One region of the Brevibacillus sp. BC25 genome, then DNA from elsewhere that is predicted to be linked to it. Evidence: riboswitches for the same ligand, from Rfam matches in the RefSeq annotation. Region 1 holds a riboswitch; the other holds the start of a gene.
The links. Region 1 has a riboswitch for cobalamin ahead of PMI05_RS05660 (energy-coupling factor ABC transporter permease). Riboswitches for the same ligand answer to the same signal wherever they lie in the genome.

Region 1 (24,645 bases):
CTCAAGATCAAAAAGCTGTTTCCGCAGGAAAATGAGGGGATTCACGGGTACCACGAGCTTGGGATTTATCGATACCTCCTACAACTGAAGCAGTGGGAAGAGGAGCAGGGCTACCAGAATGAACGGCTGGAAAAGCTCAGACAGTACGATCGGGACAACCAGACCACGCTCTTGACGACATTGGAGACTTTTTTGGATGCCGCTGGCAAGGTCAACAAGACAGCAGAGCGCCTGCATATCCACATTAATACGTTGAGCTACCGACTGAGACGAATTGAGGAGATCATGCGTGTCGATCTCGACAATATGAACCAGCGGGCTGCCTTATATTTAGAGTTGAAAATAGCCAAATTAGATGGGGAACAGTAGTTTGTTTGTGAATTTTCACAAATGAAAAGACGCTAAAATTAAAGGAATCTCCAAGGAGTATGCCCGAGGATACGCTGTACAATAATAGTAACCGCAAAGAAATTGGCGTTTCCAAGGAGGACATACTTATCATGATCGTTGGAATTCCAAAAGAAATTAAAAATAATGAGAACCGCGTAGCCATTACCCCAGCAGGTGTAGCTGCTCTGGTACAAAACGGACATTCCGTTCGTGTAGAAACAAGTGCAGGGCAAGGCAGTGGTTTTACGAATGAAGATTACAAGGCAGTAGGCGCTGAGATCGTAGAAACAGCAGCAGAGGCTTGGGCGTCTGACATGGTAATGAAAGTAAAAGAACCACTCGCTGCTGAATACGGATATTTCCGCGAGGGTCTGATTCTGTTCACGTATTTGCATCTCGCACCAGAGCCTGAATTGACTCGTGAATTGATCGATAAAAAAGTGATTGCAATCGCTTACGAAACCATCCAGCTCGACAATGGCGCTCTGCCTCTGTTGATGCCGATGTCTGAAGTAGCAGGCCGCATGTCCGTTCAAATCGGCGCGCAATTCTTGGAAAAGCAATACGGTGGAAAAGGTGTTCTGCTCGGTGGCGTACCAGGCGTACCAAAAGGCGAGGTAGTCGTAATCGGCGGCGGAATCGTAGGGACAAACGCAGCAAAAATGGCGCTTGGACTGGGTGCAAATGTAACGATCATCGATGTAAACGCAGACCGTCTGCGCCAACTGGATGACCTGTTCCAAGGCCGCGTTCAAACGCTGATGTCCAATTCCTTCAACATCGCAAACGCTGTGAAAAAAGCAGATTTGCTGGTAGGAGCTGTACTCATTCCAGGTGCTCGTGCTCCACGCCTGGTAACAGAAGACATGGTAAAAGAGATGGCACCTGGTTCTGTGATCGTAGACGTTGCGATTGACCAAGGCGGGTCGATCGAAACCGTTGACCGCATCACAACTCATGACAAGCCAACCTATGAGAAGCACGGTGTGATTCACTACGCTGTAGCCAACATGCCTGGTGCAGTCGCTCGTACATCTACATTGGCCCTGACCAACGTAACCGTTCCTTACGCTGTACAATTGGCGAACAAAGGCTACGCACAAGCAATTCGCGACAACAAAGCATTGGCAAAAGGCGTAAACGTCATCGACGGCAAAGTCGCTTACAAGGCTGTAGCTGATGCGCATAACCTGCCATATGCTTCTATCGAAGAAGTTTTACTGGTGAAAAACTAGCTTCAACGATAAATAGTAAAGAAGAAACTGCTTGCCCGAGCTTACGGCAAGCAGTTTTTTAATTATTCATTCGGCCCAAGCGGGTCAGGGTATTTGACCGAATCCATCTTCATTTTTCCGGAATCACTTAAGTACATATGCACCTGGATTTGGGTCAGGGAATCAGGTGTGAGCTTATTTCGCTTGCGTATTTCGTATTTTCGCCAAGCCTGATAGTCTTTTTTAAACAAACTTTCCTCCAAGCTATACAGATCAACCCCTGCCTTGACTCCTTTCAGAAACGTCCCGCGAATTTGCTCGGCTACCTGTTCTTCAGAGTTTTTCCGTACGAAAGCAGGCGTAACCGTACTCATCATTTCACGAACGAACCCCTTTAGTCGAACATTGACCTGATAACGAGGATGGTCCCCGGTGGTTATCGGAGTGATGTCCAATTTGACATGCTCAATGCGCATTGTTGCTTTGGGAATGTTGTTTTGTCTCACAATGAGGCCAGCAAATTTCGTGTCACTATTCATCCACCGAATCCCCATTAAATCACGATTGGGGAAGTAACGCTGCCAATTTCCACGATGTATGGCGTGGATGCCATCGATGGAGAGACGAGAAATATAACGGTTATTTTCTTTCCACGAACGCTCGTACAGCGTGATGTTTGGCAATAACACGGTGTTTGATGGCTCCCAATAGTTCGAGATAAACCGAAAAAATTGGATCGGCTCGATAAACGAACGCTGCTCGTAAACATCTCTTGGCTGATGCAAGAGAGAGTCCAATGGAGAAAATCCGACCAAAGAATGAGCGCTTAATACTTTGTCAATCGGCTCCCGCGTTCCGAATACCCATTTGGTGTAACGAATCAAACCGTATCGATTCATAATATCATGGGAGGTAGTAACGCCCTTTTGCAAGAGACGCTCATGAAATACGAGGGAGGATACAAAGCCTAGAAACACGGGTACCTGTGCGTTTTTTTGCAGGTTATCAAAGGCAGACTGTAGCGTTTTCCCTTTTCCGATCGAAATGGTCGCAGGTGGTGCTTGAAGGGTGGTTGATGACTCCTGCTTGGCGACGGTAGACAAATCGGTGGATTGGGCGTATAAAACATATTCATTGTTGACGTAATCAATGCCAATTGCAGATAAGTAGCGAAGGTCCTGAATCGATTTCTGGTCCCAGCAGCCGCTAAGAAGAGTCGTTGCCAACAGCAGCATAGCAGAAGCAATCCGCATGCACTTCATTTATGATCGCCACCCGATCTCGTCCGAAAAAAACTGGTCATGGTCTTGAACAAGACAATGAACAGTGTGGACAAGGAGTTGGATGAACCCATCAAAATATACGATCTGCCAAAGGAGGTCAAGGTAGACAAGTAGTATACGATGGCAATCATCCCGAGGATAAAGCCATACATGCCGATGGTTGCGGAAAGGAAGAAAACAGCGAAACGGGCCACGGTAACGGCTCCGCTTAATGCCTGGTTGACCAGTGTGAAGGAGGCAACGACTGTAAGGGAGCCGATAAAAAGCATCGAGGGCGATGTCAGTCCTGCACGAATGGAAGCATCCCCGATGATCAGTGCTCCGACTAATGCCAGTGTCTGCCCGACGTTTTTGGGCAAACGGGCACCTGCCTCACGCAGAAATTCAAAGATAAACAAGATGATAAAAAGCTCCATCGGCGCGGAAAACGGCAGCCCTTTTCGGCCTTGTGTAACGGTAGCGAGCAATTGAAAAGGGTATTGCTCTATATTATAGGCGGACAGGGCAATCCAGAAGCCAGGCAAAAAGATCGCGATCCAAAATCCACCCAGGCGCAGCATGCGTTCCAGCCATACATAAGTAACCGGATACTGATCATCTTCGGGAGATTTGATGAGTTCGAGCAAGGTAACAGGGGCCACGATTGCCAAGGGTGAGCCGTCTATCAACACGATCACTTTACCTTGCAGCAGCATGTAAATCGCAAAGTCAGGACGTCCCGTATAATCAACTAACGGAAACAGCGAACGAGTGTTGTCACTGAGTAATTTTTCCAGGATAGCGCTATTCAAGATTTTTTTTGACCTACAATTGAGGAGCCTCTCGCGCATCATCTCCACGAGATCCGAAGATACCCCATCCGTGATATACATCATCGCAACTCTTGTACGCGAGCGCGTTCCGAGAATAAAAGGCTCATAGGCCAGGGTAATGGTTCGCATACGCTTGCGAATGAGAGCCACATTCGTGGAAAGATCCTCGACGAAGCCGTCGCGGGGACCTTTGATCGATATCTCTGTATTGGCTTCCTCAGGGCCACGCTCCGGCCGATTGGAGATATCCCAGGCGAATGGCGGGGAGTCTCCAATGAAAATCAGCAAATCTCCTGCAAACAGTCGCTCAACCCACAACTCTGGATTCGTGAAGAGCGGAAAAAGAGGCAGGGAACGCAAATCACCAATAGCCAGAAATCGCTCCAATTGCGGCAAGGCCGTATCTTGTAATTGACGAACGTCTGCAAGTCCTTCGCAATAAAGCATCAATACAGGCTGGTCCTCAGATGTGACCGTGCGCAAAAAAACGACGTCCGCACAATGCGCGAATTTTTCCCGCAGTTCCTCTTCAAGGGTCATAAGGGGCCCCCTCCTGTCTGGATGGTTTGCGCAGGGATATCAGGATGAGCGCGAGTGAGACAACAACCATGATGACGAAGTAAAGTGGGTAGTATACACGCGATAAGAAGGCTACGAATTGCATGTCGCTGTAAGGGAGGCTGGTGAGGGCAATCATGCTTCCGCCGAAAAACAGCATCATGAATTTGCGTTGCTTTCGGGTTCGTATCGTGATCAAATCTCCTAAAAGAATCAGGCAAAGCGTTATTCGAATAAAAGCACCAGAAAGCCACTGAAAAATCGAGAAAAACTCCATGTTCTCGATGTCTTTTCCGATCGTGAGTAGCCGCCATTGTTCAAATGCAGGAAAACGTTGACGAGAGGACTCCACAGGTCCAAATTCTGCAATTGCCCCTGTCAGTGGGCTGAGTGTCAACAGCAGCGTGATACCGAGCATGACAAAAAAGTGTACGAGTCGAAACGGCTTTCGTACGTGATGCTGGAGCAACAGGAGCAGAAACAGCTCGGTGAAACCGCCGCCAACGTAAAGCATCCCATGTAGCAGCGGACGAAAACCGTTCTGGAAAAGCGGGAGCAAAAGACTATAATCCTTTTTGGGAATATTGCCAAAAGCAACGAAAAATCCGAGCAACACGACTATGGGGAGCAAGACGCCTGCGGTGATTCCAACGGAGGTCATACCTCCAATAGAAGCGAGTACACATAGCCCAATCAAGGCTAAAGCGGTCACCCACTCGGGTGTTCGAGGCAAGTAGTTTACGGTTGTCCAAGTTTGCGTATCGATCAGATTCGTTAGCGCCATAAGATACAGGCAAATCATGATTGGAACGAGCAAGAGATTGCTGACGATTTTTCCTGACCGTTGTGAAATCCATTCATACAAAGACTGTTGATCCAAACTTCGATTAATCACAAACAGCAGATACGCCCAGAAGGAAAAGGGGATACCAGCAAGCAACACGCTCAACCAAGCATCTCTTCCGGCTTTACTCAATAAGAGGGGGATGACGGTTACGTGGTTCGTAATGCCGATCGTCAGCATCATCACCATAATGGCTTGACCAATCCCGATTTTTCCGTCCACTTTCATGAAAGACTTATCCCCCTGTGCGTGGTGGTGCTGTTAGGATTTGCCTGCTTGCTTGGAAATATGTATCAGGTATAAAGGTTACATCCGTCCGAAAAAGTATGGTATTCTACTATGAGGTAAAAAGGTAGAAACAGAGTAAGGAGTGCAGCCGATGTATCAGCTCATAAGAAATTATCTGTTCCAGCAAGATGCGGAAGAGATTCATGAAAAGACAATTGGTGCCTTAAGGCTGGTGGAGGATTCTGCTCCAGGCAAAAGCATCCTGAAGATGATCTATCAGGTAAAAGACCAGCGGTTGGAGAATAAGCTGTGGGGAATGACGTTTCCGAATCCAGTCGGACTTGCAGCCGGTTTTGATAAAAATGCAGAAGTCTATCATGCGTTGGGTGCTCTTGGTTTTGGATTTGTGGAAATCGGGACGTTGACGCCGCAGGGGCAGCCAGGCAATCCGAAGCCGCGTTTGTTCCGATTGCCGGAACATCAAGCTGTCATTAACCGGATGGGCTTCAACAATCACGGTGCGTATTTGGCTTCCCAGCATTTGGTCGGTTACGCATACTCAGATGTTCCGATTGGGATTAACATTGGGAAAAACAAAGTAACGCCGAATGAAGAGGCGGCCATCGACTATATCAAATGTATGGACATGCTCTATGCATACGGTCACTATTTCGTCATTAACATCAGCTCTCCGAATACCCCGAATCTGCGTGACTTGCAGGAAACAGAGAGCTTGCGTCATTTGGTGCGTGCAGTAAGGGAAAAGGCGACCGAAATGGAAGCGCGTGCCATCAAGAAAAAACCGATATTGCTGAAAGTAGCACCAGACATGTCGGATGAGCACATGCGTGATGTTGTTCACGCTGCTGTTGAAGAAGGCATTTCCGGAATTATCGCTACCAATACGACACTGTCACGCGAGGCGGTTTCCGGACATCGATTTGCCGAGGAAGCTGGTGGCTTGAGCGGAAGACCTCTTACGGAGCGTTCCGCTGCTTGGGTGAAGGAGATTTATCAAGAAGTAGGAGACAAGGTACCAATCATCGGTGTCGGAGGTATTTATAACGGCGAAGACGCCTACGCGAAAATCCGAGCAGGAGCCAGTCTCGTTCAGGTGTATACGGGGATGATTTATCAGGGCCCAGGTATCGCCAAACAAATTAACAAAAAGCTGCTCAAGCTCATGCAGCGCGATGGTTTTAAACATATTAGTGAAGTAATTGGCGTAGACGCAAAAGAATAGATAGAACAAGTACGCATAGGTAGATGGCTCCGTTTGTAGTGGGTCATCGACTTATGCGTTTTTGCTTATATTCTTCCGATTTATGTAGTGATCCGGTATAATGATGTGGACAAACATGAATTGTCTGTCAATTTCATATTGTCGGCGTTAGGTGCCTTTATGTGACGCATAAAGGGTAACAGGGAATCGGGTGAAAGTCCCGAGCGGTCCCGCCACTGTAACCAGGGAGCTCTCTTTGAGAAGGAAACCACTCATTTTCGTATGGGGAAGGACAAAGAGCGCATAGATCTGGAAGCCAGGAGACCTACCTAGTAGCCACACCCACAGAACCTTCGCGGAAAGGAGCGGTGAATACGAGGCAATGAGGCTGTATAGTCAGTCTGTTGTTTTGTGTGCACATCTCGTCCATTGATGGATGGGATTTTTTTGTTTGTAGGCAAAGAACAAAAGTCAGTGAAGGAGGAATGAACATGAATCGATCTCGTCTCGTATCGACTTGTCTGATGATCGCGGGCTTTGTCCTGTATTTTTTGCTCAATGAACCAGAGACAGGACATGCGATGCACATCATGGAAGGGTATTTGCCATTATCCTGGGCCTTATTTTGGTGGGCTGTCTTCTTGCCATTTTTTATTCTTGGGATTCGCTCGATTAACAAGATTGTAAAAGAACATCCCGAAATGAAGCTCCTTATTGGCGTTGCTGGAGCGTTTGCGTTTGTTTTATCTGCATTGAAAATCCCTTCGGTTACAGGTAGCAGCTCTCACCCGACTGGGACGGGGCTTGGCGCCATTATGTTTGGGCCTTTTGCGATGTCTGTGTTAGGGAGCATGGTGCTCTTGTTTCAAGCCTTGCTTTTGGCACATGGAGGTTTGACTACACTAGGGGCAAATGCTGTATCCATGGCTGTAGTAGGACCACTGGTGGCATACGGAATCTATCGGATGATCATGAAGGTCAACGGAAGCCAACGTCTGGCTGTTTTTGCGGCGGCTGCTTTGGCTGACCTCGCTACCTATGTGGTGACTTCGATTCAACTGGCACTCGCATTTCCAGCTGAATCTGGTGGAGTGTTGGCCTCGTTTGCCAAATTTGCAGGAATTTTTGCATTCACGCAAGTACCGCTCGCAATCAGTGAAGGTCTGTTGACCGTCCTCGTTTGGAACTGGTTGTTATCTTACAACGCAAAAGAGCTTACACAGCTTCGTTTGCTCAAACGGGAGGAATCGCTGTGAAAAAAGGATGGAACTGGCTTTTACTCTTGGGGGTAATCGTACTCGCGATTGTCCCGCTGTTGCTGGTGCAGGATTCGGAATTTGGCGGCGCAGACGGCGTGGCAGAGGAAGCGATCAAGGAAATTGCTCCGAACTACGAGCCGTGGTTTCAACCGCTGATAGAACCACCAGGGGGAGAGACGGAGAGTCTATTGTTTGCGGTGCAGGCGGCGTTGGGAGCGGGAGTGGTTGGCTACGCTGTAGGCTTGTACAAAGGTCGGTTGGATAAACGGAAAAAATGAACGGGCTGCAACCTGATTCTCTCTCTTATCAAAACAGGCTGAAACGTCTGCCGCCAGCTCATAAGCTATTGCTGGCGAGTGCATTGTTACTACTCGTCTTGGTGGGACATGTATGGATGCAGATGGCCGTCGTTGTTTGGATGACGGTATGGGTAGTGGTGTATGCCCGTATTCCTGTCCGTATCTATTGTGCCTTTATGATCGTGTCGCTCTCGTTTTTCGTGTCGGGGCTCCCTGCCCTATTGGTAGAAGGGGCGAGAGCAGGAGAAGTACACGTCCAGGTCGTGGCAGCATGGGAGTTGGGTTCGTATGTGCTCTATGTGCCTATGTCATCATTTGGTAAAGTTTGGGTTTTGTTTTGGCGTACCATGGCGAGCTTATCTTGCTTTGCTTTCATTTTGTTTACCGTGCCGTTTGCTGAAACCTTGCAGGTACTTCGCCGGCTTCGTATGCCTGTCCTTGTGACTGACTTATTAATGATCATGTATCGGTTTATTTTTGTGTTGGTAACGATTTCTCACCAGCTATGGATTGCCCAACGTTCTCGGGGAGGTCACCGCGGCTTCCGCGCGACGCTTCGAGATGCAGGGGTTCTCGTTGCGCAATTGTTTGTCAGAGCAATGCGCAAATACGAAGCTTTGCACAAAGGAATGGCGGCTAGAGGCTTCGGGGAGAGCATGCAGGTGCTCTCGTTTCATACACATGCTCGTTCGCGACGCTATGAGTGGGAGTCAATCGTAGGCTGTATGCTGCTGGTACTGCTTGAGTGGTGGACAGGAGGTTGGTGGTTATGACATCAAGGTTGTTGGAGTTCATCGATTTGCAGTACACGTATTCGGGAGGGCGGGGACCCGTCCTGTCAGGGCTGTCCTTATGGATTCCAGAGGGAAAAAAATGTGTCCTTTTGGGACGAAATGGCTGTGGGAAGTCGACCTTGTTCTTGCATGGAAACGGGATCATCGAGCCACAGCAGGGACAGGTGCTGTGGAAGGGGAAACCGCTTGTATACAAACGAGCCGCACTGCAAGAGATGACGCAAAAGGTAGGCTTGGTCTTTCAAGATCCCGAGCATCAGCTGATCGCAAGCACGGTCGCGGAAGATATATCCTACGGTTTATGCAATCAGAAGCTGCCTGAGGACGTAATCCGGGCAAAGGTAGAAAAGGTGCTGGATGCATTCGGATTGAGAGAGCTGGCAGAAGCTCCGATTCATCATTTGAGCCTGGGACAAAAACGACGTCTGGCACTCGCGGGGGTCATGGTCATGGAGCCCGAGCTTTTGCTATTGGACGAGCCTACTGCGTATCTGGATCGCTATCAGACAAAAAATTTGCTGCGGGAGCTCGATACCATTCACCGGCAAGGAACGACTGTTTTGATGGCGACACATGATATGGATATTGCCTTTGAATGGGCAGAATGGATTTGCATCATGGATGAAGGCAGGCTTGTGTTCGCGGGAGATCCGCAGGAGGCATTGGAAAATAGAACTATGCTGGAGAGTCTTCATCTGGGTATGCCGTTGCTCGTTGATGTGTGGGAGGCACTGCCTGAGCAGTGGAAGCGGGAACTTGGCGGAAATATTCCCCGTTCGGTCGACGAGCTGCGAAAAATGCTCAGTGTTCAGCGGGTTTGGTGAATGGAGTGGGCGCTTTCGGGTAAGCTAACCCCAAAAAGCCATGGAGGTACACAGTATGGAACAAGACTCTATCACGAGCACATCGGTCCCGAATCATCAGGAAAAAGGAATCTCTCGCCATGTAAAGGATGAACTGATGTATCAAGTATTGGAGAAAGAGATGACTACCGACGAGCAGGAAAAGAAGCTAAAAGATGATTATTTAAAAGGAAAGGCGTAAATTTGCGCCAAAAAGCCCTTCTCGCCACATAAAGGCATGAAGGGCTTTTTTACATGGGATGGTTTAAGTAATATTCACGGTAGAGCAAATCTTGACCGCGGGTAAGAAGATTTGTGCGAATTTTGTAGGGATATGTCCATTCATCACGAATAACGTAAAGAAGGCACTTACTTACAATGGGAGAAGTGATGAGGTTGTGATTTCAACTTTGAATAAGACGCTATGTGTTCAGCAACTCGTAGAAAAATTAAGAGACAAGCAGCTTCTTCATGTACCAATCGCTGATCTTCGAGAATCCAATAAAGTGTTGTATGAATACGTCAATCAGCTCAATGACTCGATTGCGATCATTCCGACCACGATTAATTCTGTTATTACAGGCGTCATCCGTTTCCAGGAAGGGTACTTTATTACCTTGGGCATGCTCATTTGGAAAGACGCCAACAAAAAAGGGGCGTTCAAGGAAGGGACGTTTCTTTTTTACAAGCATGACGCTCATGATTCGATTGAGGATTGCGTCCATATTACCAATTCCATCGAAAATCACAATCTGATGGAAAGTTTGTTCTTTGCGTGCTGCGAGAGCAAGGATGGAGATTCCGTACTTTCCTATTCGCATATCGAGCATGCGATTACATACGGAGAGCTGTATCGTGATATGAAGTCCAAAATCAAAAAAGGGTTTGCGTAGTTTTTTGTTAGTAGAGCAACTTTACATGCCAAGTTTCGGATGATATACTACTGAAAATTTATCAAATATTCCAATTGAAGAGGAGTTTTCCTACTTGATGATCAAAAAGTAACGTCTTGCCATTCACCAGTTGGCCCGACCCCCTCCATGTAAATGGTTTTGTCTACCCACAAATAAAAACCACTTACAACAATATGGAGGAATATCACGATGAGTAAACCTGAAATGAATGTTGCCTTAGTAGTCGGTCCGGATACGGACCTGGATAGCCAAGCAATCCGAAATACACTTGAGTATTTTGGAGCTCGAGTCTTTACGTACTGGATTGGTCGACCAAGCGATTTGATCGATGTATTGAATGGCAGCGACCTATACCCAAATACCGACATGATTATTCTGAATTTCCATGGCGATGAGGGAAGCCTCATCATGCCAGAACTGGGCGAGGACGTTTATGAGGAAGGAGAACCAAAGGGTGATTTTGGTCCTGACGAGGTAAGGCGTTTTGCCAAGCTGGATGGAAAAATCGTGTTAGGTAACGGATGCTCGCTTGGTGATCCCGAATTAGCGAAGGCCTTTCTGGACAGTGGTTGCCAGACGTATATCGGGCCAGAGGATTACCCAGACGGAAATTCTGCGCTGATGTTCGCACTGCGCTTTTTCTACGAGGTAATTCAAAACAAGAAAAGCGTGGAAGAAGCTTTTCGAATCGCAAAAGCAACTGATGAAGAAACCGAGATGTATCAGCTTTATGTAAAAGAGTAATTACAACGCAAAGGGAGCCTTGAACTAGGCTCTTTTTGCATTCTTATGCCTGAAAAGTCGTACATGTGTTATTCGTATTTGTCGAGAATTGTCAGGTTGTTATTCTTGTTGGTAGTCATATTTTGGATTATGGTAGGAGAGATTTATTTCAATTTAGGGGGAATTTCTTTGAAAAAAATGGCTTTTTTCATAGTGGCTTTCGCCATCATGTTGGTTGGATGTAGCTCCGGGCAATCAACGGATACGGTAGCACCTGTTCCAACAACGCCAGCTGACACGGCTCCAGCTGAAGGAACCGCGCCAGCTACACCAGCACAAGAAGCGACTGCTCCTGCAGTGACAGAGAAAGCAACGATCACGAAGAGTGAATTTGAACAGATTGAAAATGGGATGAGCTTGGAGGAAGTAAAAAAAATAGTGGGCGGAGAAGGCGAACTGCTTGCTGAGGTTGGGAAAAAGGGAGAGGAAGGACACACGATCGTCTACATGTATAAGGGAGAAGGGGCGATTGGGGCAAATGCGAATTTTTCTTTCCAAGGCGGGGTTCTGCAAGTAAAATCGCAAATCGGACTTCAATAGCATGAAAAAGGGCGCAGGCAAATGCTTGCGTCCTTTTTGCTTAGTAGGTCATGGTACAGGCAAAATAGCCGCGATACGCATACAGTACTGTGTCTAAGGAAAGGAGGAGGCAGAATGGGTTTCTTTAATGGCTTTGATGACTTTGCTCTGATCCTGGTATTGTTTGTTTTGCTTGTCATTGTCGGATGTGATTGTGATTAGGAAATGGGTTTAGCAAAAGAGTAATGCAAAGGGACATACAATCCCTTTGCATTATTCATTTATGAAACGAGGTGAGAGTGAAGAGTGGCTAGAAAAATCAATGGTTTTACCCCAGAGTTTTCTGACTGGCTCAAGTCAAATAAGGTCTCGGTCAGAAAGCTGCAAAAAAATCCTGAATCCCTTGGTCAGTATTATCAAGAGTGGGCAAAAACAAGCCGTAGGACGAGAAAAGAGTCTAGAGCGCCAAGGGTTTCAAATCTAAACCTTGATATGGATTCCATTTTAAATGGTGTACGCATAGCGAACGAGGTATTCAGAACGTTCCAAGGAACAAATGGGATTGGAAGCATGTTTAGAAGGTTCATGTAGTGTATCACGAATCTTGTCGGGATTTATTCCAGCAATCCAAGCTCTTCGTATACCTTTTTGGACACGACACCGTTTGGTATTAACTTTCGATCCCGTTGAAATTTCTTTAGAGCTGCAGTTGTCGAGGATCGAAACTTGCCATCGCATACCCCGTGATAATAACCAGCGCTCTTCAATCGAGATTGGATGAGCTGTACATCTCCACCAACATCGCCTTCGGCTAAATCTCTAGGGTCGTGGCTCGGGTCCCCCAATATATGACCATAAATCGTTACTTTTGTTCCGAGTGGAATCATCTTGAACAGTTCGATGACGTCGTTGTTTCGCATGCGGATACAACCATGGCTCAAATGCTGTCCGATGGAGTGTGGCTTGTTTGTGCCGTGGATGCCATAAATTCCCCAAGGGACGTTTAAGCCTAACCATCGTGGACCGAATGAGGGTCCCCAATCTTTTCCTTTGGATATGATTTTGTATTCTCCAACTGGTGTAGGTGTAGAAGGATTACCAACTGCAACCTGATAAGTTTTTACTGTTTTTCCATGCTTTTTGACAATTAACTTATGTTTTCTAGGATAAACCTCAATCGTAATAATCCCTTGGTCGCTTATGATTGGTAACGAATGCTCGGCGTAAACGATTTTTTGACCGATTTCTATTTCAACAGGAAAGCTTACGGTTAGGAGAAGTATTGCAGCGAAACAAATGAGCAAGCGAGTTATCGTTCGATTCACCATTGTAAATGTTCATCCGATCATCTGTTTTTTTCACAGTACAACTTTAATTTGTGTATGGAAACAGCGTTTTATTCGGGAGCATGTAAAAGCCCTCCTCAGCTGAGAAGGGCTGTTTCTTTGCTTATAGGTCGTAATACAGCTCATACTCTTTCGGATTCACAGTCCGCTCGACTTGCTCAATCTCACCGCGTTTTTGTGCAATCCAGCCTTCAATTACTTCTTTTGTGAAGACATCTCCCGCGAGCAAGAAGTCATGGTCTTGTTCAAGTGCGACAAGTGCTTCTCCGAGAGAGGCGGGAGCGCTCTTGATTTCGTGTTTTTCTGCATCGGACAAGTCGTAGATGTTTTTATCCATTGGGCCAAAGCCCAGTTCACGCGGGTCGAGCTTGCGCTTGATTCCATCGAGGCCAGCCATCAGCATGGCAGCAAAAGCCAAGTACGGGTTAGCAGTAGAGTCCGGGGTGCGGAACTCAATGCGAGACGCTTTTGGCGTAACCGCAGCAATCGGAATCCGAACAGCAGCAGAGCGATTTCCTTTGGAAAAGACCAAATTCACGGGTGCTTCGTACCCGGGAACTAGACGCTTGAACGAGTTGGTGCTTGGGTTCGTCAAGGCGATCAGAGCAGGGGCGTGGTGCAAAATACCGCCAATGTAGTGTAGCGCAGTCTCACTTAGGTTTGCGTAACCGCCTTGCTCATAGAACAACGGGGTATCGCCGTTAAACAAGCTTTGGTGAACGTGCATACCAGATCCGTTGTCGCCAACGATTGGTTTTGGCATGAAGGTAGCAGTTTTGCCATGTTTGGCAGCTACGTTGCGCACGATGTATTTGAACAGCAATAAATTGTCTGCTGTACGAGTCAGTGTATCGAAACGGAAATTAATCTCACCTTGACCGGCTGTTGCCACCTCATGGTGATGGCGCTCCACATACATGCCGCATTTCGTCATCAACGTGCACATTTCATTGCGGATATCCATTTGGGAGTCGGTTGGTTGAACAGGGAAGTATCCTCCCTTGTTACGTACTTTGTAGCCGAGGTTTTGTCCTTCTTTTCCTGTGTTCCAGAAAGCTTCTTCTGAATCGATGTGAAAGAAGGAACCGGACGGACCAGAGGCATAGCGTACGTTGTCAAAGAGGAAGAACTCGGATTCTGGACCAAAGTAAGCAGCGGTAGCGAGGCCGGATTGTTGCAGATAGGCTTCAGCCTTGAGTGCAATGCCACGAGGATCGCGTGTGTAGACGGTGTTGTCTGGATTGACGATGTTGCAGATGATATTCATGGTTTTGGTTTCTACGAATGGATCGATGAAGGCCGTTGCTGGATCGGGCATCGCTACCATGTCGCTTTCTTCAATGGACTTGTAGCCGATTAGACTGGAGCCGTCAAATGCAACGCCATTGCGGAATGTTCCTTCATCTACCGCGTAGGCAGGAACTGTGACATGGTGTTGGCGGCCGAGCAGGTCAACGATGCGAAAATCTACATATTCCACTTTTTCTGCGTCAATTGTGGACAAGACTGTTTTCATATCCAACATGATTCACTCCATTCACGAATTAAATTTACGAATTCATTATCAACGTTCGGTTTTTCCTTAATTTCTATATTCCGAATTATATCGACAATTCACATTGTTCGTCAAGAGGTTTTCTGACGTTTGTTGTCAGATTTTCTAACATTATATTGTGGGGTTTAGAAAATGGTTACTTTCTAATAAAATGTAGACAAACCAAGACTTATAAACGCGGAGGCGATATAGATGAAGGTTCTCGTACTGGGAGCGGGGGGCATTGGCGGTTATTTTGGTGGCAGGCTGGTTGAATCTGGGGTAGATGTAACATTTCTTGTGCGCGAACGTAGATACAAACAGTTGCAGGAGCGAGGCTTGCGCATTCAGAGCATTCATGGGGATTTGCTTTTGGAACAGCCACAACTGATTCAAGCAGGGGAGGAAGCAGGACCTTTTGATGTTGTGCTTTTGTCCAACAAAGCTTACACGCTAGAAGATAGCGTTGATGCCATCGCTCCGTACGTAGGCGAGGACACGGTCGTCATTCCACTATTGAATGGAATTGCGCATATGGAGCTGCTGTGGGATCGTTTTGGCCGGGAGCGTGTGCTCGGAGGTCTTTGTTTCATTGAGACGACGCTGAATGCTGACGGAGATGTCGTGCAGACAAGTCCTATTCATGATACGGTTTTCGGTGAGTGGGAAGGCGGCAAAAGCGAGCGTGTAGAGCGAATTGAGCAAGCTTTTTCCAAGATCAATGGAACGATGCGTGCAAGCGCAAATATTCAACGGGAAGCCTGGCACAAATACTTGTTTATTGCGACGTTTTCCGGTATTACCACACTGATGAATTCCGCTGTCGGTCCTATCCGGGAATCGGCTTGGGGCGTAGAGTTGACACGTCAGCTCGCTGAGGAAATCACTTCTGTTATGAACGCTTTGGGGGCACCAATCAAGCCGGATATCGTCGACAAGCAGATGGAGACTTTCCAGAATCAGCGTCCTCAAACGAAATCTTCAATGCTACGTGATATGGAAAAAGGCCTTTCGGTGGAAGCAGATCATCTGCAAGGCTATCTCTTGGAGAGAGCGGAACAAAATGGCTTGTCCACGCCACTTTTAAAAGTTGTCTACAATAATCTGAAGGTTTACGAACAGAAGCGTGCAGGAGACAAATAAGGTATAATACGGGGTGAAATGCTTTCGCTCACGCATTATAAAAAGTAGGAGGGGTAAAGATGGAAGTCATCAAGATTTCCCCCCGTGGATATTGTTACGGTGTAGTGGATGCCATGGTCTTGGCACTGCGAACAGCGCAAAACTTTGACTTGCCCCGCCCGATTCATATCTTGGGCATGATCGTACACAATGCTCACGTCGTCGAGGCGTTTGAAAAACAAGGGATAAAAACATTGGATGGAGAGGATCGACTGGCTCTCTTGGATCAGATCCATGAAGGAACAGTAATCTTCACTGCCCATGGGGTGTCTCCTGAGGTGCGCAAGAAAGCGCGCGATAAAGGCTTGACCGTCGTCGACGCGACTTGCCCGGATGTAACAAAGACACATGATTTGATCCGTGAAAAAGTAGCAGAAGGCTATCATGTGCTCTACATCGGCAAAAAAGGACATCCAGAGCCAGAGGGCGCTATGGGGATCGCGCCGGATCACGTACATCTTGTTCAAAAGCTGGAAGAGCTGAACGCGCTCGATCTGCCGACAGACAAGCTGATCGTAACGAACCAGACGACGATGAGCCAATGGGATGTCAAACATCTGATGGACGCCATTCTTCAGCGTTTTCCAGGCGTGGAAGTGCATAATGAAATTTGTCTCGCTACACAGGTTCGTCAGGAAGCTGTAGCAGGGCAAGTTGGAGAGACAGATTTGTGCATTGTCGTAGGCGATCCGCGCAGCAACAACTCCAATCGTTTGGCACAGGTCTCGGAAGAAATCGCGAATGTTCCATCGTATCGAATCGCTGATTTGTCTGAGCTGGACATTGAATGGTTGCGTGGAAAGAAAAATGTGGCGGTAACTTCTGGAGCTTCGACGCCGACTCCATTGACGAAGGAAGTCATTTCCTTCCTGGAGCAGTTCGATGAGTTCAACCCGGCTACATGGGAGAAAAAACGGACAGTCAACATGGCGAAAATATTGCCAACGGTAAAATAAATAATGTAGGCATGCTCTGTGTTATGTTTTCTTACACGGTTAATTAACCTCAAAATAGGAGAGTTATATGCCAGAATTACTTTCCGGTATAGGGCTGGGGGGCGCAAAAGGCAGATACGTAAGTCTTTGCGCCCTTTATCTTTTTATTTACTACGGGTTTGGCGCTTTTGCTCCGCTCATTACGCAATACTACGAATCCATCCATCTAACTGGGACCCAAATTGGTCTCATCAGTGCAGTCGCGCCGATCGTTTCCATAGTGGCGCAGCCGATGTGGGGTATGATCTGTGATCGCTATCAAATTCGCAAAACTGTGCTGATTCTGACATTGATCATCACCGGCTTGGTGGGACTTCTCTTTACGGGTGTTTCCACCTTTGTTTACGTATTTTTGCTCTACATACTTCTGTCGTTTTTTCAAAGTGCTGTCGTTCCCATCTCAGATAGTTTGGCTCTTGGTTATGCCAAGGGACATGGCATGCAGTTTGGCGACATTCGCTTGTGGGGAGCCATCGGCTTTGCACTAGCGGCATTCATCACAGGTCTTCTCGTCGAGCAATGGGGGCCACATGTTCTTTTTTACTCGTTTTGCTTGGCGTTTCTGATTGCCATTCTGTTTCTTCAGAAGGTTCCGGAAGAAGTGACAGAGGCTTCGCGGTTTCGTGTCAGTATGCTTGCGGGGATCAGGGATTTGGCGCGTATTCCGCGATTTGCGCTGTTTTTGATTTCATCGTTTTGCATGATGGGCTCTGTGAATGCCAATAATATTTGGTTTTCCCTGTTTTATCAGGATATCGGAGGAACCATTGCCGGAATCGGTCTTGCCTTCTTGTTGTTTGCAGGCAGTGAGGCTCCTTTTATGAAGCTGGCAGGTTATATTGTCCGCAGGTGGGGACTGGAGTTGACGCTCTTGCTATCTGCGATTTTTTGCGCGATGCGCTGGTTCTGGTATAGTTCAGCTCCGAGTACCACTGCCGTGATTGCCATGTTCTTTGTGCAAGGGATTTCAGTAGGCTTTTATTTGGCGACAGCAGCCCAATTTGTGCGCGAAAATACGCCCGCATCCCTTCAGGTGACGGCGTTGGCCATCTTCTTTTCGGTAGGAGGCGGGCTTGGTGCGATGTTTTGTAATTTGGTAGCAGGGTGGATCAAAGATTCGTTTTCGGTGCTAGCCATTTATTTGTTTTTTGGAATCATCACCGCGATCGGGATCATTCCTCTGCTCATGATAAAATTCGGACGGTGGAAGCAAATCTCACCAGACGAAGAAGTGCAAACTAGTCAATGACGAGCATGCCTTGGAAGCCTGTTTCCGGATAGCCAGGTGCGTCTGATACGAAATGAAACCGACCGCGTTTGGCGGCTGAAAACTGTAAAAGAGTCGATTGGGTCGGCTTCAGCTCTGTAGATGCAAGGTTTAGATCACGAATGGATAGATTGTGAGGGCGCGTATCGGTGTTGACGATCATCAACGAGACTCGCTCTCCTTCGTGTGCAGTCAATTGATTGGGCAAAAAGCCAGCGCTAGAAATCGTAACGGTATGTGTCCGCGTCGCGACAGCGTACGAAGCGGGCAGGCGATGGTGATGATGTGTCCAAAGTAGCGTTAATGTCACAGCCAGAGCGATGATTGGATAACGAAGCTGCCGATACCAGTGACGAGACATTTTGCTTTCAACTCCTTTGAGGACCATAGCTTGGGAAGTTACTATTATCCTGTCCTCGGAGTGAGGGGGATAAACACCTTTTTCCTATTCGGATGAGGTCAATAACTAGATCTCTTACATGAGGAATGTCTCGTGTAGGGCTAGCCTACTAATCCCGATGAGTAAGCCCGTGTCTTCGGGTGGATTCATTTCCGTGTTGCGCTACATTACAATGGAAATTGGTTTTTATATCCAATCCATGAAGGGGTTGAAAAGCGCATGAAAAAAATCGTTTCTAGAATGATCGGATTGTGTATGGCCGCACTGCTTGTACTTTCCTTGCAATCTGCAACAAATCCGCTCCAAGCTCTTGCTTCTACGAAAGCAGCAACAAATACCGAGACGACATCAAAAACAGACAAAAGTGCCTTGCAAAGCCAATTCCACTTGAGTCATGTTGTCAAAATCTATGTCCCATCTACGATGAACGGAAGCATCCCGGTTACAGATGAAGTTCATGCAAAATACGTCGACCAATCATTGACGAAATTTTCAAATCTCTTCGGAGGAGCGACCGCCATTAGCGGAACGGGTGGATGGGTAGACGATAACAAAAAACTGATCAAGGAGAAAGTCACGATCGTTTACAGCTTCGCTGAAAAACTCGACAATCAGGCACTGGATGAAGTCGTAGCCTACGCCAAACAATTGAAGAAGGATATGACGCAATCCGCTATTTCTCTTGAAGTGGACGGTAAGATGTACTTTATTGAATAAAAGGGTGGAGCAAAAAAGACTGTTGTGCTGTAACGGTCTTTTTTTTGCTTTCTGTAACACATTACTCTGTCATACATAGTAATATGTGTTATGCTATAGCTGCGAGGTGAACGAGATGAGTGACAGCAGTATCAGCAGTGACATTATCCGCGGTCATATCGATACGATTATTCTCCGTGTCCTGTGTGACGGCGATAACTATGGATACGAAATCATCAAAGCCATTTTCAAAAACAGCGGTGGGCGTTACGAATTGAAAGAGCCTTCCTTGTATACCAGTTTGAAAAGACTAGAGGCACACAAGCTGATTGCTTCGTACTGGGGAGATGAGAGCCAGGGGGGCAGACGCAAATATTATCAGGTGACAGAAGCAGGGAGGGAGGCGTACGAAAAAGCGCTGGCATCCTGGAAAGTCGCTAAAGAATTGATTGACCAGCTCATCGAAAGGCGGGAGGAAGTGTGATGGAGAGTTTACAGCACTATGTCGATCAATTGTTTCAAAAATATCGAGGAAGTAAGAAAATCGAGGAGCTCAAATGGGAAGTATTGAGCAATCTGGAGGCAAAGGTCGCCGACTTAGTTGCAGATGGGCTATCACTGGATGAAGCGGTGAAAAAAGCAAAAGCCAATCTCCCTTCGATTGATTCGATTGTCGGAGAACGCCGCCAAGTATACATATTTCCACTTGTGCAAGAGTTGTTGCAACTCGGATTGTTGTACGTACTCATTGCCTGGATCGTGACTATGCCTCTGCGAATTTGGGGCATGGGTATCTTTTTGAACTATAGTCTGTTTGCGATTTGCATCCTCATCGGAATCGTCTATTTGATCTTGCTAGGTAGCAATCGACCGGCTTCCTCACATCATTTGACCAGTCTGAATGTGCGGTCTGCTTTTTTGCTGCGAAAAACAGGCTGGATGCTGTGGGCGCTTTATATTGTCGGGACACTCGTCTTTACGACTGCGCTCTATTTTGGCAGTAATCTATGGTTTTCAACGCCAGTGAATCTTACTGGACCTTATCAATTCGCTAACGTTGCCGTATCATATGCGCTGCCTTTTCTCTCAATCCTTATACCATTGTGGCTCCACGCCATTCCGCGGCTTATTTTAAAATACGATGTAGGGGAAGGTGACGTCATTGCGAAATAAAATCATACTTGCCTTGGTTCTCATCGGGGTTGTCCTGTTCATGGTCATTCAGATCGTCATTATCCCGGAGAACGAAGCGCAATCAGAGCAATATCAATTGGCTCAGCAAAGCCCGCTGACTCACGATTTGGAATCCATTTTGCCATACAAAAACAAGTACATGGGCGCTACTTCGAATCTGGTTATGTTCAATCATCTGCCGTTGGATCAGCTCAAGAGAACCTTTCAGCTTCGTCCGGAGAAGTTTACGATTGAGATCCATTACGAGGACAAGACGACCGACGTCGAGGCGAAATTGTTCAAGCAAGCGATGCTGTATAACTCCGTGTCAGCCTTTGCACTGGTAGACAATTTGCAAACAATCGAATACCGTTTTTCAGATACTACGATTGTTGCCACACGAGTTGCCATGCAGGGCCTCTTCGGTGAAGATTTAGCATCGTTGTTGACGAAAGAAAAGTGGCGAACAAGTGTGCAAGACAAGTTGCGGGATGATAAATTTGTTGAAGAGGGTATGAAACAGCTTATAAATGAGTAAGACAAAAGCAATGCAAAGGAGCTTCTATGTTATGCATTGCTTTTTTTATTTTTGGATCGAACAAAAGGGGAAGAGGGAAATAGAGGCCATCCTTTCCAGAATGGCCTTTCATTTTGATGTAAACCTTAATATATCGAAATATCCGTTCCATAAAGGTGAAGACGAAGGCGTTTAGCAATGGACAGCGAAGAATAATTATCCCATGATGTACTATATAAAGGAATCCTTTGAGACCGTCTTATCGCTTGGGCCCATGAGGACGTTACGTGCATCGCATATCCTTTTCCTCTATAATCTTTCAATGTTTCGACTCCGGCCTCTGCAGCCTTATCGCTACTTCTTGCGCTAAAACAGACAGATACGGCCATGTTGTTTTCCGTCACCATAAAACAAGGTCCTCGAAACTTCAGTTCCGATAAAAGGGTAGGAAACCCTGGTTCCAAGCAGTATTTATTCTCTTCAGTGACCAAGGTGGCGTCTGTGTAATCCTTTACGGTTTCATGAAATGTAAAAGCCGGCCCCATCCATAAGCTTCTAATTTTTCTGTCTTTCTCCAACGCGTGAATAACATTAGGCAGTTGCTCGGTTGAATCACCCTGATTCAGGGATTGCATGATGTCATGGATTATGCGATTTGGTACGTCGCTGTGAAATCTTACAATACTGCCAGCAACAGTCTGTCCCCAAAAAAATCGAGGAGCAGGCTGGTTCGTTGGCTCATTAATCGTTGTGATACGTCCAGCATGATCATGAATATAGAGTACTCTTGCTTGAATACTCATTAGTTCTAAATAGTTGTACAAAGGCTTACCTCCTCTATTGATCACTCACCCTTTCCCTGTACAAATTAATTATCATCAAAGATCACTCGCTCTCGGCATAATCTGTATTCAAGATATCATCTTTCAGAAGCAGTTTGAATTGTCTTCTTTACGTTTCAACAAGTAAACTTGCCGTCATTTGAGATACGGTTCTCCGCGCTAGTCTTACTTGGGCTTTTTATTCGGATAAAAGATAAAAGGGGCGAGCCCGTCACTCGTCCCTTTTGCTTTTAGATAAATACATGTAACAACAAATAGATGGCCGCAGCCAGTAAGGCAGAGATCGGCAGTGTAATAAACCAGGTGATCACGATGCGTTTAGCGACGCCCCAATTGACGCTTTTCAGCCGTTTGGCTGCGCCGACCCCCATGATCCCGGAAGAGATGACATGGGTAGAGCTGACAGGCAAACCTAGCTGCGTAAAAGTAAAAATGATCGAGGACGATGTGAGGTCGGCCGTGGCTCCATTGATTGGTTCAATCTTGGTGATTTTGCCCCCGACCGTCTTGATGATTTTCCAGCCTCCGACAGAGGTTCCCAAGCCCATCGCGAGCGCACAAATGAACTGCACCCAAAAAGGAATCGTGCTCGTATCTGCATGCAGGTCAGCGGCTACAAGAGCGAACACGATAATGCCCATCGCTTTTTGTGCGTCATTGGTTCCATGTGTAAAGGATTGCAGGGCCGCCGTGAAAATCTGAAAGAGGCGAAAACCCCGATTAACCTTGGTAGGGGGAATCATGATCCGACTAAAAATGAAATAAACCAAATTCATCATGAGGTAAGCGGCAACCAGCGCGATAACCGGTGACACAATAAGCGCCTGGAAGATTTTTAAAAAACCAGCCCAGTTGATTTGCGCGCTCCCGGCAGAAGCAAGGACTGCACCTACGAGTGAGCCGATGAGGGCATGAGACGAACTGCTCGGGATACCGTACCACCACGTAATCAAATTCCAAAGGATCGCAGACAAAAGAGCTGCCATGACCACAAGCACACCGAATTCCAGCTTGGCTGGATCGGCGATATCTCCACCGATAGTTTTGGCGACCCCGGTAAATGTCAGGGCACCGATAAAATTCATGATAGCTGCTAGAGCAATGGCAATTTTAGGCGGGAGAGCTTTGGTGGATACGGTGGTTGCAATGGCATTGGCTGTATCATGAAATCCGTTGATAAAGTCAAAGGAAACAGCCAGGATAATAACCGCAATAACAAGAGGAAGGCTCGTATGCATGAAAGTAGGTCTCCTTGGTTTAAGAGTTGCCCATGATCACGGATTCCATCGCATCGGCGACATCCTCGCAATGATCCATGACATCTTCGAGCACTTCGTAAATCTCTTTGAGCTGCATAATGTGAATCGGATCGCTCGAGGTCTTGAACAATTGCCGGATGCTCCCCCTCACCAATTCATCCCCTTCGCTTTCCAAATCGTTAATGCGGATGATGTACTCCTTCATTTCAGACAGCTTTTGCTTTTGGAGCAGCTCGATGGCGAGAAGAATTTGCTTGGTAGCGTCTTCGATGAGTTGCCCGAATCTGACCATCGTTTCATCTGCTTCAATAATGTCGTACATATAGAGCCTCGAAGCGCAAAACTCCAATCCGTCCAATACGTCATCCAGTTTGACGGCAAGGTCCAGGACGTCCTCTCGCTCGATGGCTGTAATAAATGTCTTGTTGATTTGCACGATGATTTCATGGATGAGCTTGTCGCCTTTTGTTTCGTACTCCTTCATCTCTGTAGAAAAGGTTTTGACAGTCTCCAATGAAGTTATCTTGTATTCATTAAAATAGATCGCTGTTTGATGCACATTTTTCGCAATCTCATACAAGTCATCCAAGAGTGCATCCGATTTGGTAAAAAGCATAAACAAACCTCCACTTCGAAAACCCGATTAGAAGTATTTTGAGTGGAGGAGGTGGGGATTATGCACTTTTTCACTAACTCTTTACGTCGTTAGTAATTGGGCTGCCATATAGACGGCCACTCCCCACATGATCACAGCTGAAACCATATTCATACCACGCTGTAATTTTCCAGACTGATCCAATCGTCCTGCTGTACGACCAGCTACGGAAAGGCCGAAAAACCAGAGACAGGATACGAGAATGCAGGCAATCGTAAAGCCCCATTTTTCTGTTCCGGTATAGCTGAGTGAACTGGTGCCGATCACGCCGATCGTGTCGAGAATCGCATGTGGGTTCAATAAAGAGACAGAGGCAGCAAACATGATTTGCTTTTTTGCAGAAAAGCGCTCTTTCTCTCCATCCTCCGTATTTGGACGGCTACGCCACGTTAAATATCCCATGTACATCAAAAAGAAGAAGCCGACGACATACAGAACTGTTTTCAGCCATGTGACTGTCAATACGACCAAGGAAACTCCCAATACCGCCAATAAAATGAGCAGGGTATCACAGAGTGCCGCAGTCAGTACGACTGGCATGGCGCGAAGTAATGTAGGTTGTAGAGCCCCCTGATTAAAAACGAAAACATTTTGTGCACCGAGCGGTAAAATAAGTCCAAAAGCAAGCACAAAACCGTGCAAAATCGCTTCCAGCATGATCATTTCCTCCCCGTTTCTCTCTGGATGCAAAGGCTATTTGCATTACTGTCATTATTCACGTTTGTGAATCCGTTGTCTCCAGCCAATTGGTTTACATCCAAACCAACCAATTTGTACAATGATAAGACGAGGAGGAATGTGCCTGTGCTGACGATAGA
Region 2 (6,250 bases), on a different contig from region 1:
GCACGTGCTGTCATGCGCTTTTCCCCGGTCAACAAGTTCTCCGCTTCCACTCTCACGAATACTTCCATCGATGTCTTATGAGTCCAGGTGACATAAGCCTCCAGGTTGATCGCTTCTCCTGTCTTGATTGGCGCGAGAAAATCGAAGGAATCGCTGGACGCAGTGACAACAGGTTTACGGCAATGGCGCATGGCTGCGATGCAGGCGATCTTGTCTACATATGCCATGACTTTCCCACCGAAAATGGTGTGGTGGTGATTGGTATCCGGTGGAAAGACGAGATCAGTCAAAAAGGTTCTCGATTGGTGGATCGGTCGTGCGTCTGTCATCATTTGTGGTGTGGCTCCTCTCATCGTGTGCACCTTCCCTACTGGGCTGTCAAACGACTCCGAATCGCCTTCGTTGCCGCAACCATGTTTCGTAATGACTGAACGGTTTCTTCTCTCCCTCTTGTCTTCAGCCCGCAATCCGGGTTAATCCAAAATTGATCTGGTGGAAGCGCTTGTACACCTCGTGCTACCATATCTTCCATTTCTGAGACAGCTGGAATTCGTGGGCTATGGATGTCGTATACGCCGAGCCCGATGCCTTTGTCATACGTACCTGTTTCGAACACAGACACGAGCTCTCCATGGCTGCGGGAAGTTTCAATCGAAATCACATCGGCATCGAGTTCGCTGATGACATCCATGAAATCATGGAATTCGCAATAGCACATATGTGTATGAATCTGGGTGCTCGGCGCAACGGTGGAAGTCGCTAAACGAAACGCTCTGACAGCCCACTCGAGATAAGCTGCTTGCTCTTCTTTTTTGAGCGGAAGTCCTTCGCGCAGCGCTGGTTCATCCACTTGAATCATGAGAATCCCCGCCTCTTCCAATGCTTCTACTTCTTTTCTCAATGCCAAAGCGATTTGTTCGCACACTTCTTGTCTGGAGATATCGACTCGAGCAAACGACCAATTCAGAATGGTTGCTGGGCCAGTTAACATACCCTTCATTGGCTTGGCGGTCAATGATTTTGCATACATACTTTCTTTGACCGTCATCGGTGCTACAAACTCCACATCTCCGTAAATAATAGGTGGCTTGACGCAGCGCGAGCCATATGACTGCACCCAACCGTTTTTCGTGAACAAAAAGCCATCGAGCTTTTCGCCAAAATACTCTACCATATCTGTTCGTTCGAACTCACCATGGACGAGGACATCCAGACCGAGCTCTTCTTGTATTTCGATCCATTCCTTGATTTGTGCCTGAATGAAAACATCATATTGCTCCACTGTCCAGTTCCCTTTTTTAAACTGCTGTCGGGCTTGGCGAACCTCCGCCGTCTGCGGGAAGCTTCCGATTGTTGTAGTTGGCAACAGTGGCAGCTTCCACGTATTTTGTTGAATCTCTCGACGTTCGAGATAAGGAACACTTCGTTCAAGTTTTGCAGCAGCTATTTGACGTAAAGCATTCTGCACTTCTCGACGATTCCTCGCTGGAGATAATGCCAGCTTCAGCAAGTCCGCTTCATTTTGGGCGATCTCTTTCGAAATGACATACTTACCATATCGGAATCCTTGGACTAAGAGCTGTACTTCTCCCAGTTTTTCGTCGGCAAACGCCAATACAGGCATGACTTCCACTGGCAAGTCGCTCTCTGCTTCAACCGTTACAGGTACGTGCAACAAACTACTGGACGGCTGCAGCCACAGCTTTTCGAGCGGAACGATCTCGGAAATTTCTTTGATCAGCTCCCACTTCTCCTCAATGGACGCACGCCATATGTTTCGACCGTCGATGATTCCCGCTCCGAGAATCTTGTCTGCTGGAAACCCGTGTTTTTTCAGATTGGTCAGATTGCGCATCGCTCCGTGTACAAAATCAAGACCAATTCCTTTTACCGGTAAGGAAATCAGCTCCTCGTACCAATCCACCGCTTCAAAATAGGTTTGCAGCATGCACTGTAGATGTGGTAGTGCTTGACCGATTTGCGCATAGATACGTTTGATGATGGCGCGATCATGCTCCGATACATCCAGTGCAAATGCAGGCTCATCGATTTGCACCCATTCCACGCCGTGCAGCTCCAACTCGCGGAGAACGTCTATGTAAAGCGGAACGAGTTGATCCACGACGATTTCAAATTCGTTTTTCTCATACCCTTTGGACAATTTGACAAACGTATACGGGCCTACAATGACGGGCTTTCCGATGATGCCAAACTTTTCTTTAGCCTCCAAGTATGCCTGGAGAGGCTTGTTCTCGGTTATGGCTGGTTGTCGTTCACCAAACTCCGGGACGATATAATGGTAGTTCGTGTTAAACCATTTCGTCATTTCGCTGGCGACAGCTTCCTTCGAACCACGAGCCATGGCAAAGTATGTGGCTAATGAAACCGGGCCTCTCTCGTATTCATAACGCATGGGGACCATCCCAAACATCACAGCCATATCCAGCATGTGATCGTAGTGCGTAAAGTCACCCACAGGGATCAGCTCGACCCCTTTTTCCTGCTGACGCAACAGGTTTTGGTGACGGATTTGCTCCATTTGCTGTACCAGGCTTGCCTCATCGATAGTGCCTGCCCAAAATGCTTCCAATGCCTTTTTCCACTCGCGGTTCTTCCCGATCCGTGGATATCCCAAATTGCTGCTTTTCATGAGCTTCCTCTCCATTCTTTATTCGATCTTGACTTGAATCCGCCCAATAAAAAAGGCATCTCCAACGATCAAAAAGAACGTTAGAAATGCCAAATAAGCACTGAGATCACAGCATCCTAACACCTCCCTATCTCCCGTAGGTTAAGCAGTGTCGTCGAAACAGGCAGGTCTCCTGACTTTGGGATCATCATCTGCACATGCCTTCCCAATCCGTTTGGATCAGTGGCTGATAAATGTGCCGACTCCCCTCATACAGTGGCGGGACCGTGTCGGATTCTCACCGACTTCCCTTTTCATCCTTGGTCGATCTTGATCACCAAAGAACCTGTTCCCACTCCTATGAAATTATCGTGGTTCTGTGAAGTGCCCCAGTTAACTAGCAGGGCAGCATACTGTTCATACAGTAACACATATTCCATTTTTTGTCATACTAAAATGTAAAATCATCATCGGTCAACGGCTCTACGTTTAGCGTGCGGACATAACCATTTCCTTTTTTCGAGAAGAAGTCATGCTGCTTCGTCTGCGTGCGAATGCCGTTCAGTACGATCGGGTTCACTTCTTCCTCCGGGAATAGCGGGTCCAGTCCCAGATTCATCAAAGCCTTGTTCGCATTGTAGCGCACGTACACATGAACTTCGTCAGCCAATCCGATTTCCGTATACAACGAAGTCGTATAAGCCTCCTCATTTTCTTGCAGCTCATGCAAAAGAGCATACAGCTCCTCTTTTGCTGCGGTCTGCTCGACCACACTCAGACCTTGATATACTTCTTGCGCGAGAACGCCGACATAGAGTCCGTGGATGCTCTCGTCGCGAACAATCAGATCGATAATTTCCCCGCTGCTTGTCATCTTGCCTTGCCCCGCCAAATAGAGCGGATAGAAGAATCCGCTGTAAAACAGATAGCTTTCCAGGAAGACGGACGCTACCATCGCCATGTACAAGTCTTTTGGTTTCTCAATTTCTTGATAGCGTTTCGAGATGAGGGCCGCTTTCTTTTGCAGATGTGGATTGTTTTCTACCCACGAAAAAATACCGTCAATCTCTTCAGTCGATGCCAGCGTTGTAAAAATACTGCTGTACGATTTGGCATGGATTTGCTCCATCATGCCCATGAAGGCGAGAACCGCTTTTCTTTGCAGTCCATCGACATGCTCCATGATCTTCGGCATTCCTACTCCACCCTGAACCGTATCCAGCAAGGTGAGACCGCCCAATACTTTTTTATACGTATCCCGTTCAGTCGCACTGAGCTCCATCCAGGCCATCTTGTCATCTGACAGCGGAATCTCATCATCCGTCCAGAACTGCATGATGTTTTGATTCCAAAACGTCATCGTAAAATCGTCGTCCGGCCTGTTCCAATTGACTGCTTTCATATGGCGTTCCTCTTCTCTATTTGCTTGATGCTTTTCCTTTTATAAATCGAGTTCACTAAACAGCGCAGCTAATGCACTCTTCTACAGTCAAATGTTTCGTACGCGTATAATAGAGTGACTTCAGACCTTTTTTCGCTGCGTAAATGTAATAGCGAGCCAGTTCTCTGGTTGAAATATTGCTGTTTACGTGCAGCACAGTCGAAATTCCTTGGTCGATGTGCTCTTGAATTTCGGCAATCAGATCAATCACTTTGAATTGATCGATCACATACGCGGATTTGTAGTAAAAATAGTTTTCCTGCGACAAGTACGGCATCGGGTAATACGTCGTCGAGTTGGCATATGTTCTCGTTTCGATATGCTCAACGATTGGCATCACGCTAGAAGTCGCATTCTGAATGTAGGAAATGCTCTGTGTCGGTGCAATCGCCAAACGGTACGCATGGTAAACGCCATGCTTTTGCACCTTTTGCTGTAGGTCCGCCCAATCCTCTGGCGTCGGAATGTGCATTCCTTCAAAGAGAAGCTTTGCTTTTTCCGTCCGCGGGCTGTAATCGTTCGTCAAGTACTTGTTAAAATAAGTGCCTTTTGCATATTCCGATTGTTCAAAGCCCAAGAAGGTCTTGCCTGTTTCCTTGGCAATTTCCATGCTTTTTTCCAAGGAGTAGAAGTTCATCATCATGAAAAACGTACGAGCGAAATCCTTCGCTTCTTCACTCTCGTAAGCGATTCTGTTCTTTGCCAGATAGCCGTTCAGGTTCATCGCACCGAGCCCTACGGAGTGCAGCTCACGGTTTGCCTTTTGAACGCCTGGAGCGTTTTCTACACGCGTCATGTCACTCACGGCTGTAATGGCTTCGATTCCTTCGTGGACGGATTCACGGATCATTTTGCGCTCCATCACGTTGACGATATTGAGCGATGCCAGATTGCAGCTAATGTCTCGACGGATGATATCCATCTCTCCGTAATTACTAATCGTCGAAGTCTCCTGCAACTGGAAGATTTCCGTGCACAGGTTGGACATTTTCACTGAACCAAGATCTTTCAGCGCATGGTTGTTGTTCGCATTCGTTTTGTTCATGATGTAAGGATAGCCCGATTCCATTTGAATCATCGCGATTTTGGTCAACATCTCGCGTGCGCTCATGACGGTCTTTTTCTTGATGCGATCGTTTGCCAAGAGCTCCTCGTACATATCATCGAGGTCCATATCATCCAGATGCACGCCGTATTCTTTGTACACGGAGTACGGAGCAAACACAGTCAATGGCTTGTTTTCCTCAGCTAGCTTGTAGAAAACGTTTGGTACGATCAGGCCGATGGACAACGTTTTGATGCGTGCTTTTTCATCCGCATTGATCTTTTTGCAATCGAGAAACTCGTTGATATCCCAGCCGAAGATGTTGTAGTACGCTGCTCCTGAGCCTTTGCGTTGCCCCATTTGATCCGCGTAGGAAAACGCATCTTCCAACAGCTTGAGAACGGGCATAACACCTTTTGCTGCGCCCTCGACGCCTTTGATCGGCTCTCCTCGTCCGCGAAGCTTGGACAGGTTCACAGCTACACCGCCGCCAATTTTGGATAGCTGCATACAAGTTCCCAAAATAAAGTTGATGGAGTTCAGTGCATCATCCATTTCGAGCAAGAAGCAGGAGACCATTTCTCCACGGCGGCTTTTGCCTGCATTCAGGAAGGTTGGGGTCGCCGGCTGCAAGCGTTGATCCATCATAGAGACAGTTAAACGCTTGGCTAGCTCAAAGTCACCTTGTCCAAGGGACAGTGCCACTACGGCCACCCGGTCTGGATACTGCTCCAAGTACATCGATTTATCGTTCGTTTTCAAGGCGTAATCTTTATAAAATTTGGAGATAGCCATGTACGAAGCAAATTGAAAATCAGCGTCATAGGCCAAACGGAAAACTTCATCGACCTGCTCAACAGTGTATGTTTCATAGACGTTTTCATAGAAGTCATTCTCGATCAAATAGTCCATGCGTTCTTTGACACTGCCAAAAGTCATCGTGTTGGACTGCACTTCTTCCATGAAGACCGCAACCGCTTCCCGATCCTTTTCCAGTTGATAAAATCCGTCGTTGCCACGCTGCATCAGTTCGTTGTTCAATTCAATATGCCGCAATTGCTGCCACCCCACTCGTAAATTGTTCCACGTCACGGCCGGTACCGGACAGTTCAAATTTAGAAATCACCGGAACGCC

Region 2: another riboswitch for cobalamin. It lies ahead of metE (5-methyltetrahydropteroyltriglutamate--homocysteine S-methyltransferase); the one in region 1 lies ahead of PMI05_RS05660 (energy-coupling factor ABC transporter permease).

Annotation. Positions count from the first base shown of each region.
Region 1 covers NZ_AKIX01000025.1:3,629-28,273, reverse strand. Annotated here, with positions in the region: gene PMI05_RS05690 (CdaR family transcriptional regulator) at 1-369, shown strand, start outside; gene ald (alanine dehydrogenase) at 501-1,625, shown strand; gene PMI05_RS05680 (Ger(x)C family spore germination protein) at 1,688-2,866, opposite strand; gene PMI05_RS05675 (spore germination protein) at 2,863-4,239, opposite strand; gene PMI05_RS05670 (endospore germination permease) at 4,229-5,329, opposite strand; gene PMI05_RS05665 (quinone-dependent dihydroorotate dehydrogenase) at 5,481-6,572, shown strand; cobalamin riboswitch at 6,705-6,899, shown strand; gene PMI05_RS05660 (energy-coupling factor ABC transporter permease) at 7,043-7,807, shown strand; gene PMI05_RS05655 (energy-coupling factor ABC transporter substrate-binding protein) at 7,804-8,088, shown strand; gene cbiQ (cobalt ECF transporter T component CbiQ) at 8,085-8,882, shown strand; gene PMI05_RS05645 (energy-coupling factor ABC transporter ATP-binding protein) at 8,879-9,727, shown strand; gene PMI05_RS30975 (hypothetical protein) at 9,783-9,947, shown strand; gene PMI05_RS05640 (hypothetical protein) at 10,144-10,638, shown strand; gene PMI05_RS05635 (hypothetical protein) at 10,849-11,403, shown strand; gene PMI05_RS05630 (hypothetical protein) at 11,581-11,982, shown strand; gene yjcZ (sporulation protein YjcZ) at 12,004-12,183, shown strand; gene PMI05_RS05620 (hypothetical protein) at 12,268-12,552, shown strand; gene PMI05_RS05615 (L,D-transpeptidase family protein) at 12,576-13,289, opposite strand; gene glnA (type I glutamate--ammonia ligase) at 13,411-14,829, opposite strand; gene panE (2-dehydropantoate 2-reductase) at 15,055-15,984, shown strand; gene PMI05_RS05600 (4-hydroxy-3-methylbut-2-enyl diphosphate reductase) at 16,044-16,979, shown strand; gene PMI05_RS05595 (MFS transporter) at 17,047-18,267, shown strand; gene PMI05_RS05590 (cupredoxin domain-containing protein) at 18,257-18,646, opposite strand; gene PMI05_RS05585 (DUF3574 domain-containing protein) at 18,905-19,402, shown strand; gene PMI05_RS05580 (PadR family transcriptional regulator) at 19,518-19,865, shown strand; gene PMI05_RS05575 (permease prefix domain 1-containing protein) at 19,865-20,554, shown strand; gene PMI05_RS05570 (DUF4825 domain-containing protein) at 20,535-21,092, shown strand; gene PMI05_RS05565 (GNAT family N-acetyltransferase) at 21,218-21,895, opposite strand; gene PMI05_RS05560 (inorganic phosphate transporter) at 22,144-23,151, opposite strand; gene PMI05_RS05555 (DUF47 domain-containing protein) at 23,171-23,788, opposite strand; gene PMI05_RS05550 (LysE/ArgO family amino acid transporter) at 23,870-24,484, opposite strand; gene PMI05_RS05545 (PLP-dependent aminotransferase family protein) at 24,632-24,645, shown strand, end outside.
Region 2 covers NZ_AKIX01000102.1:6,396-12,645, reverse strand. Annotated here, with positions in the region: gene PMI05_RS23320 (acyl-CoA thioesterase) at 1-353, opposite strand, end outside; gene metE (5-methyltetrahydropteroyltriglutamate--homocysteine S-methyltransferase) at 368-2,650, opposite strand; cobalamin riboswitch at 2,795-2,994, opposite strand; gene nrdF (class 1b ribonucleoside-diphosphate reductase subunit beta) at 3,081-4,031, opposite strand; gene nrdE (class 1b ribonucleoside-diphosphate reductase subunit alpha) at 4,087-6,171, opposite strand; gene nrdI (class Ib ribonucleoside-diphosphate reductase assembly flavoprotein NrdI) at 6,158-6,250, opposite strand, start outside.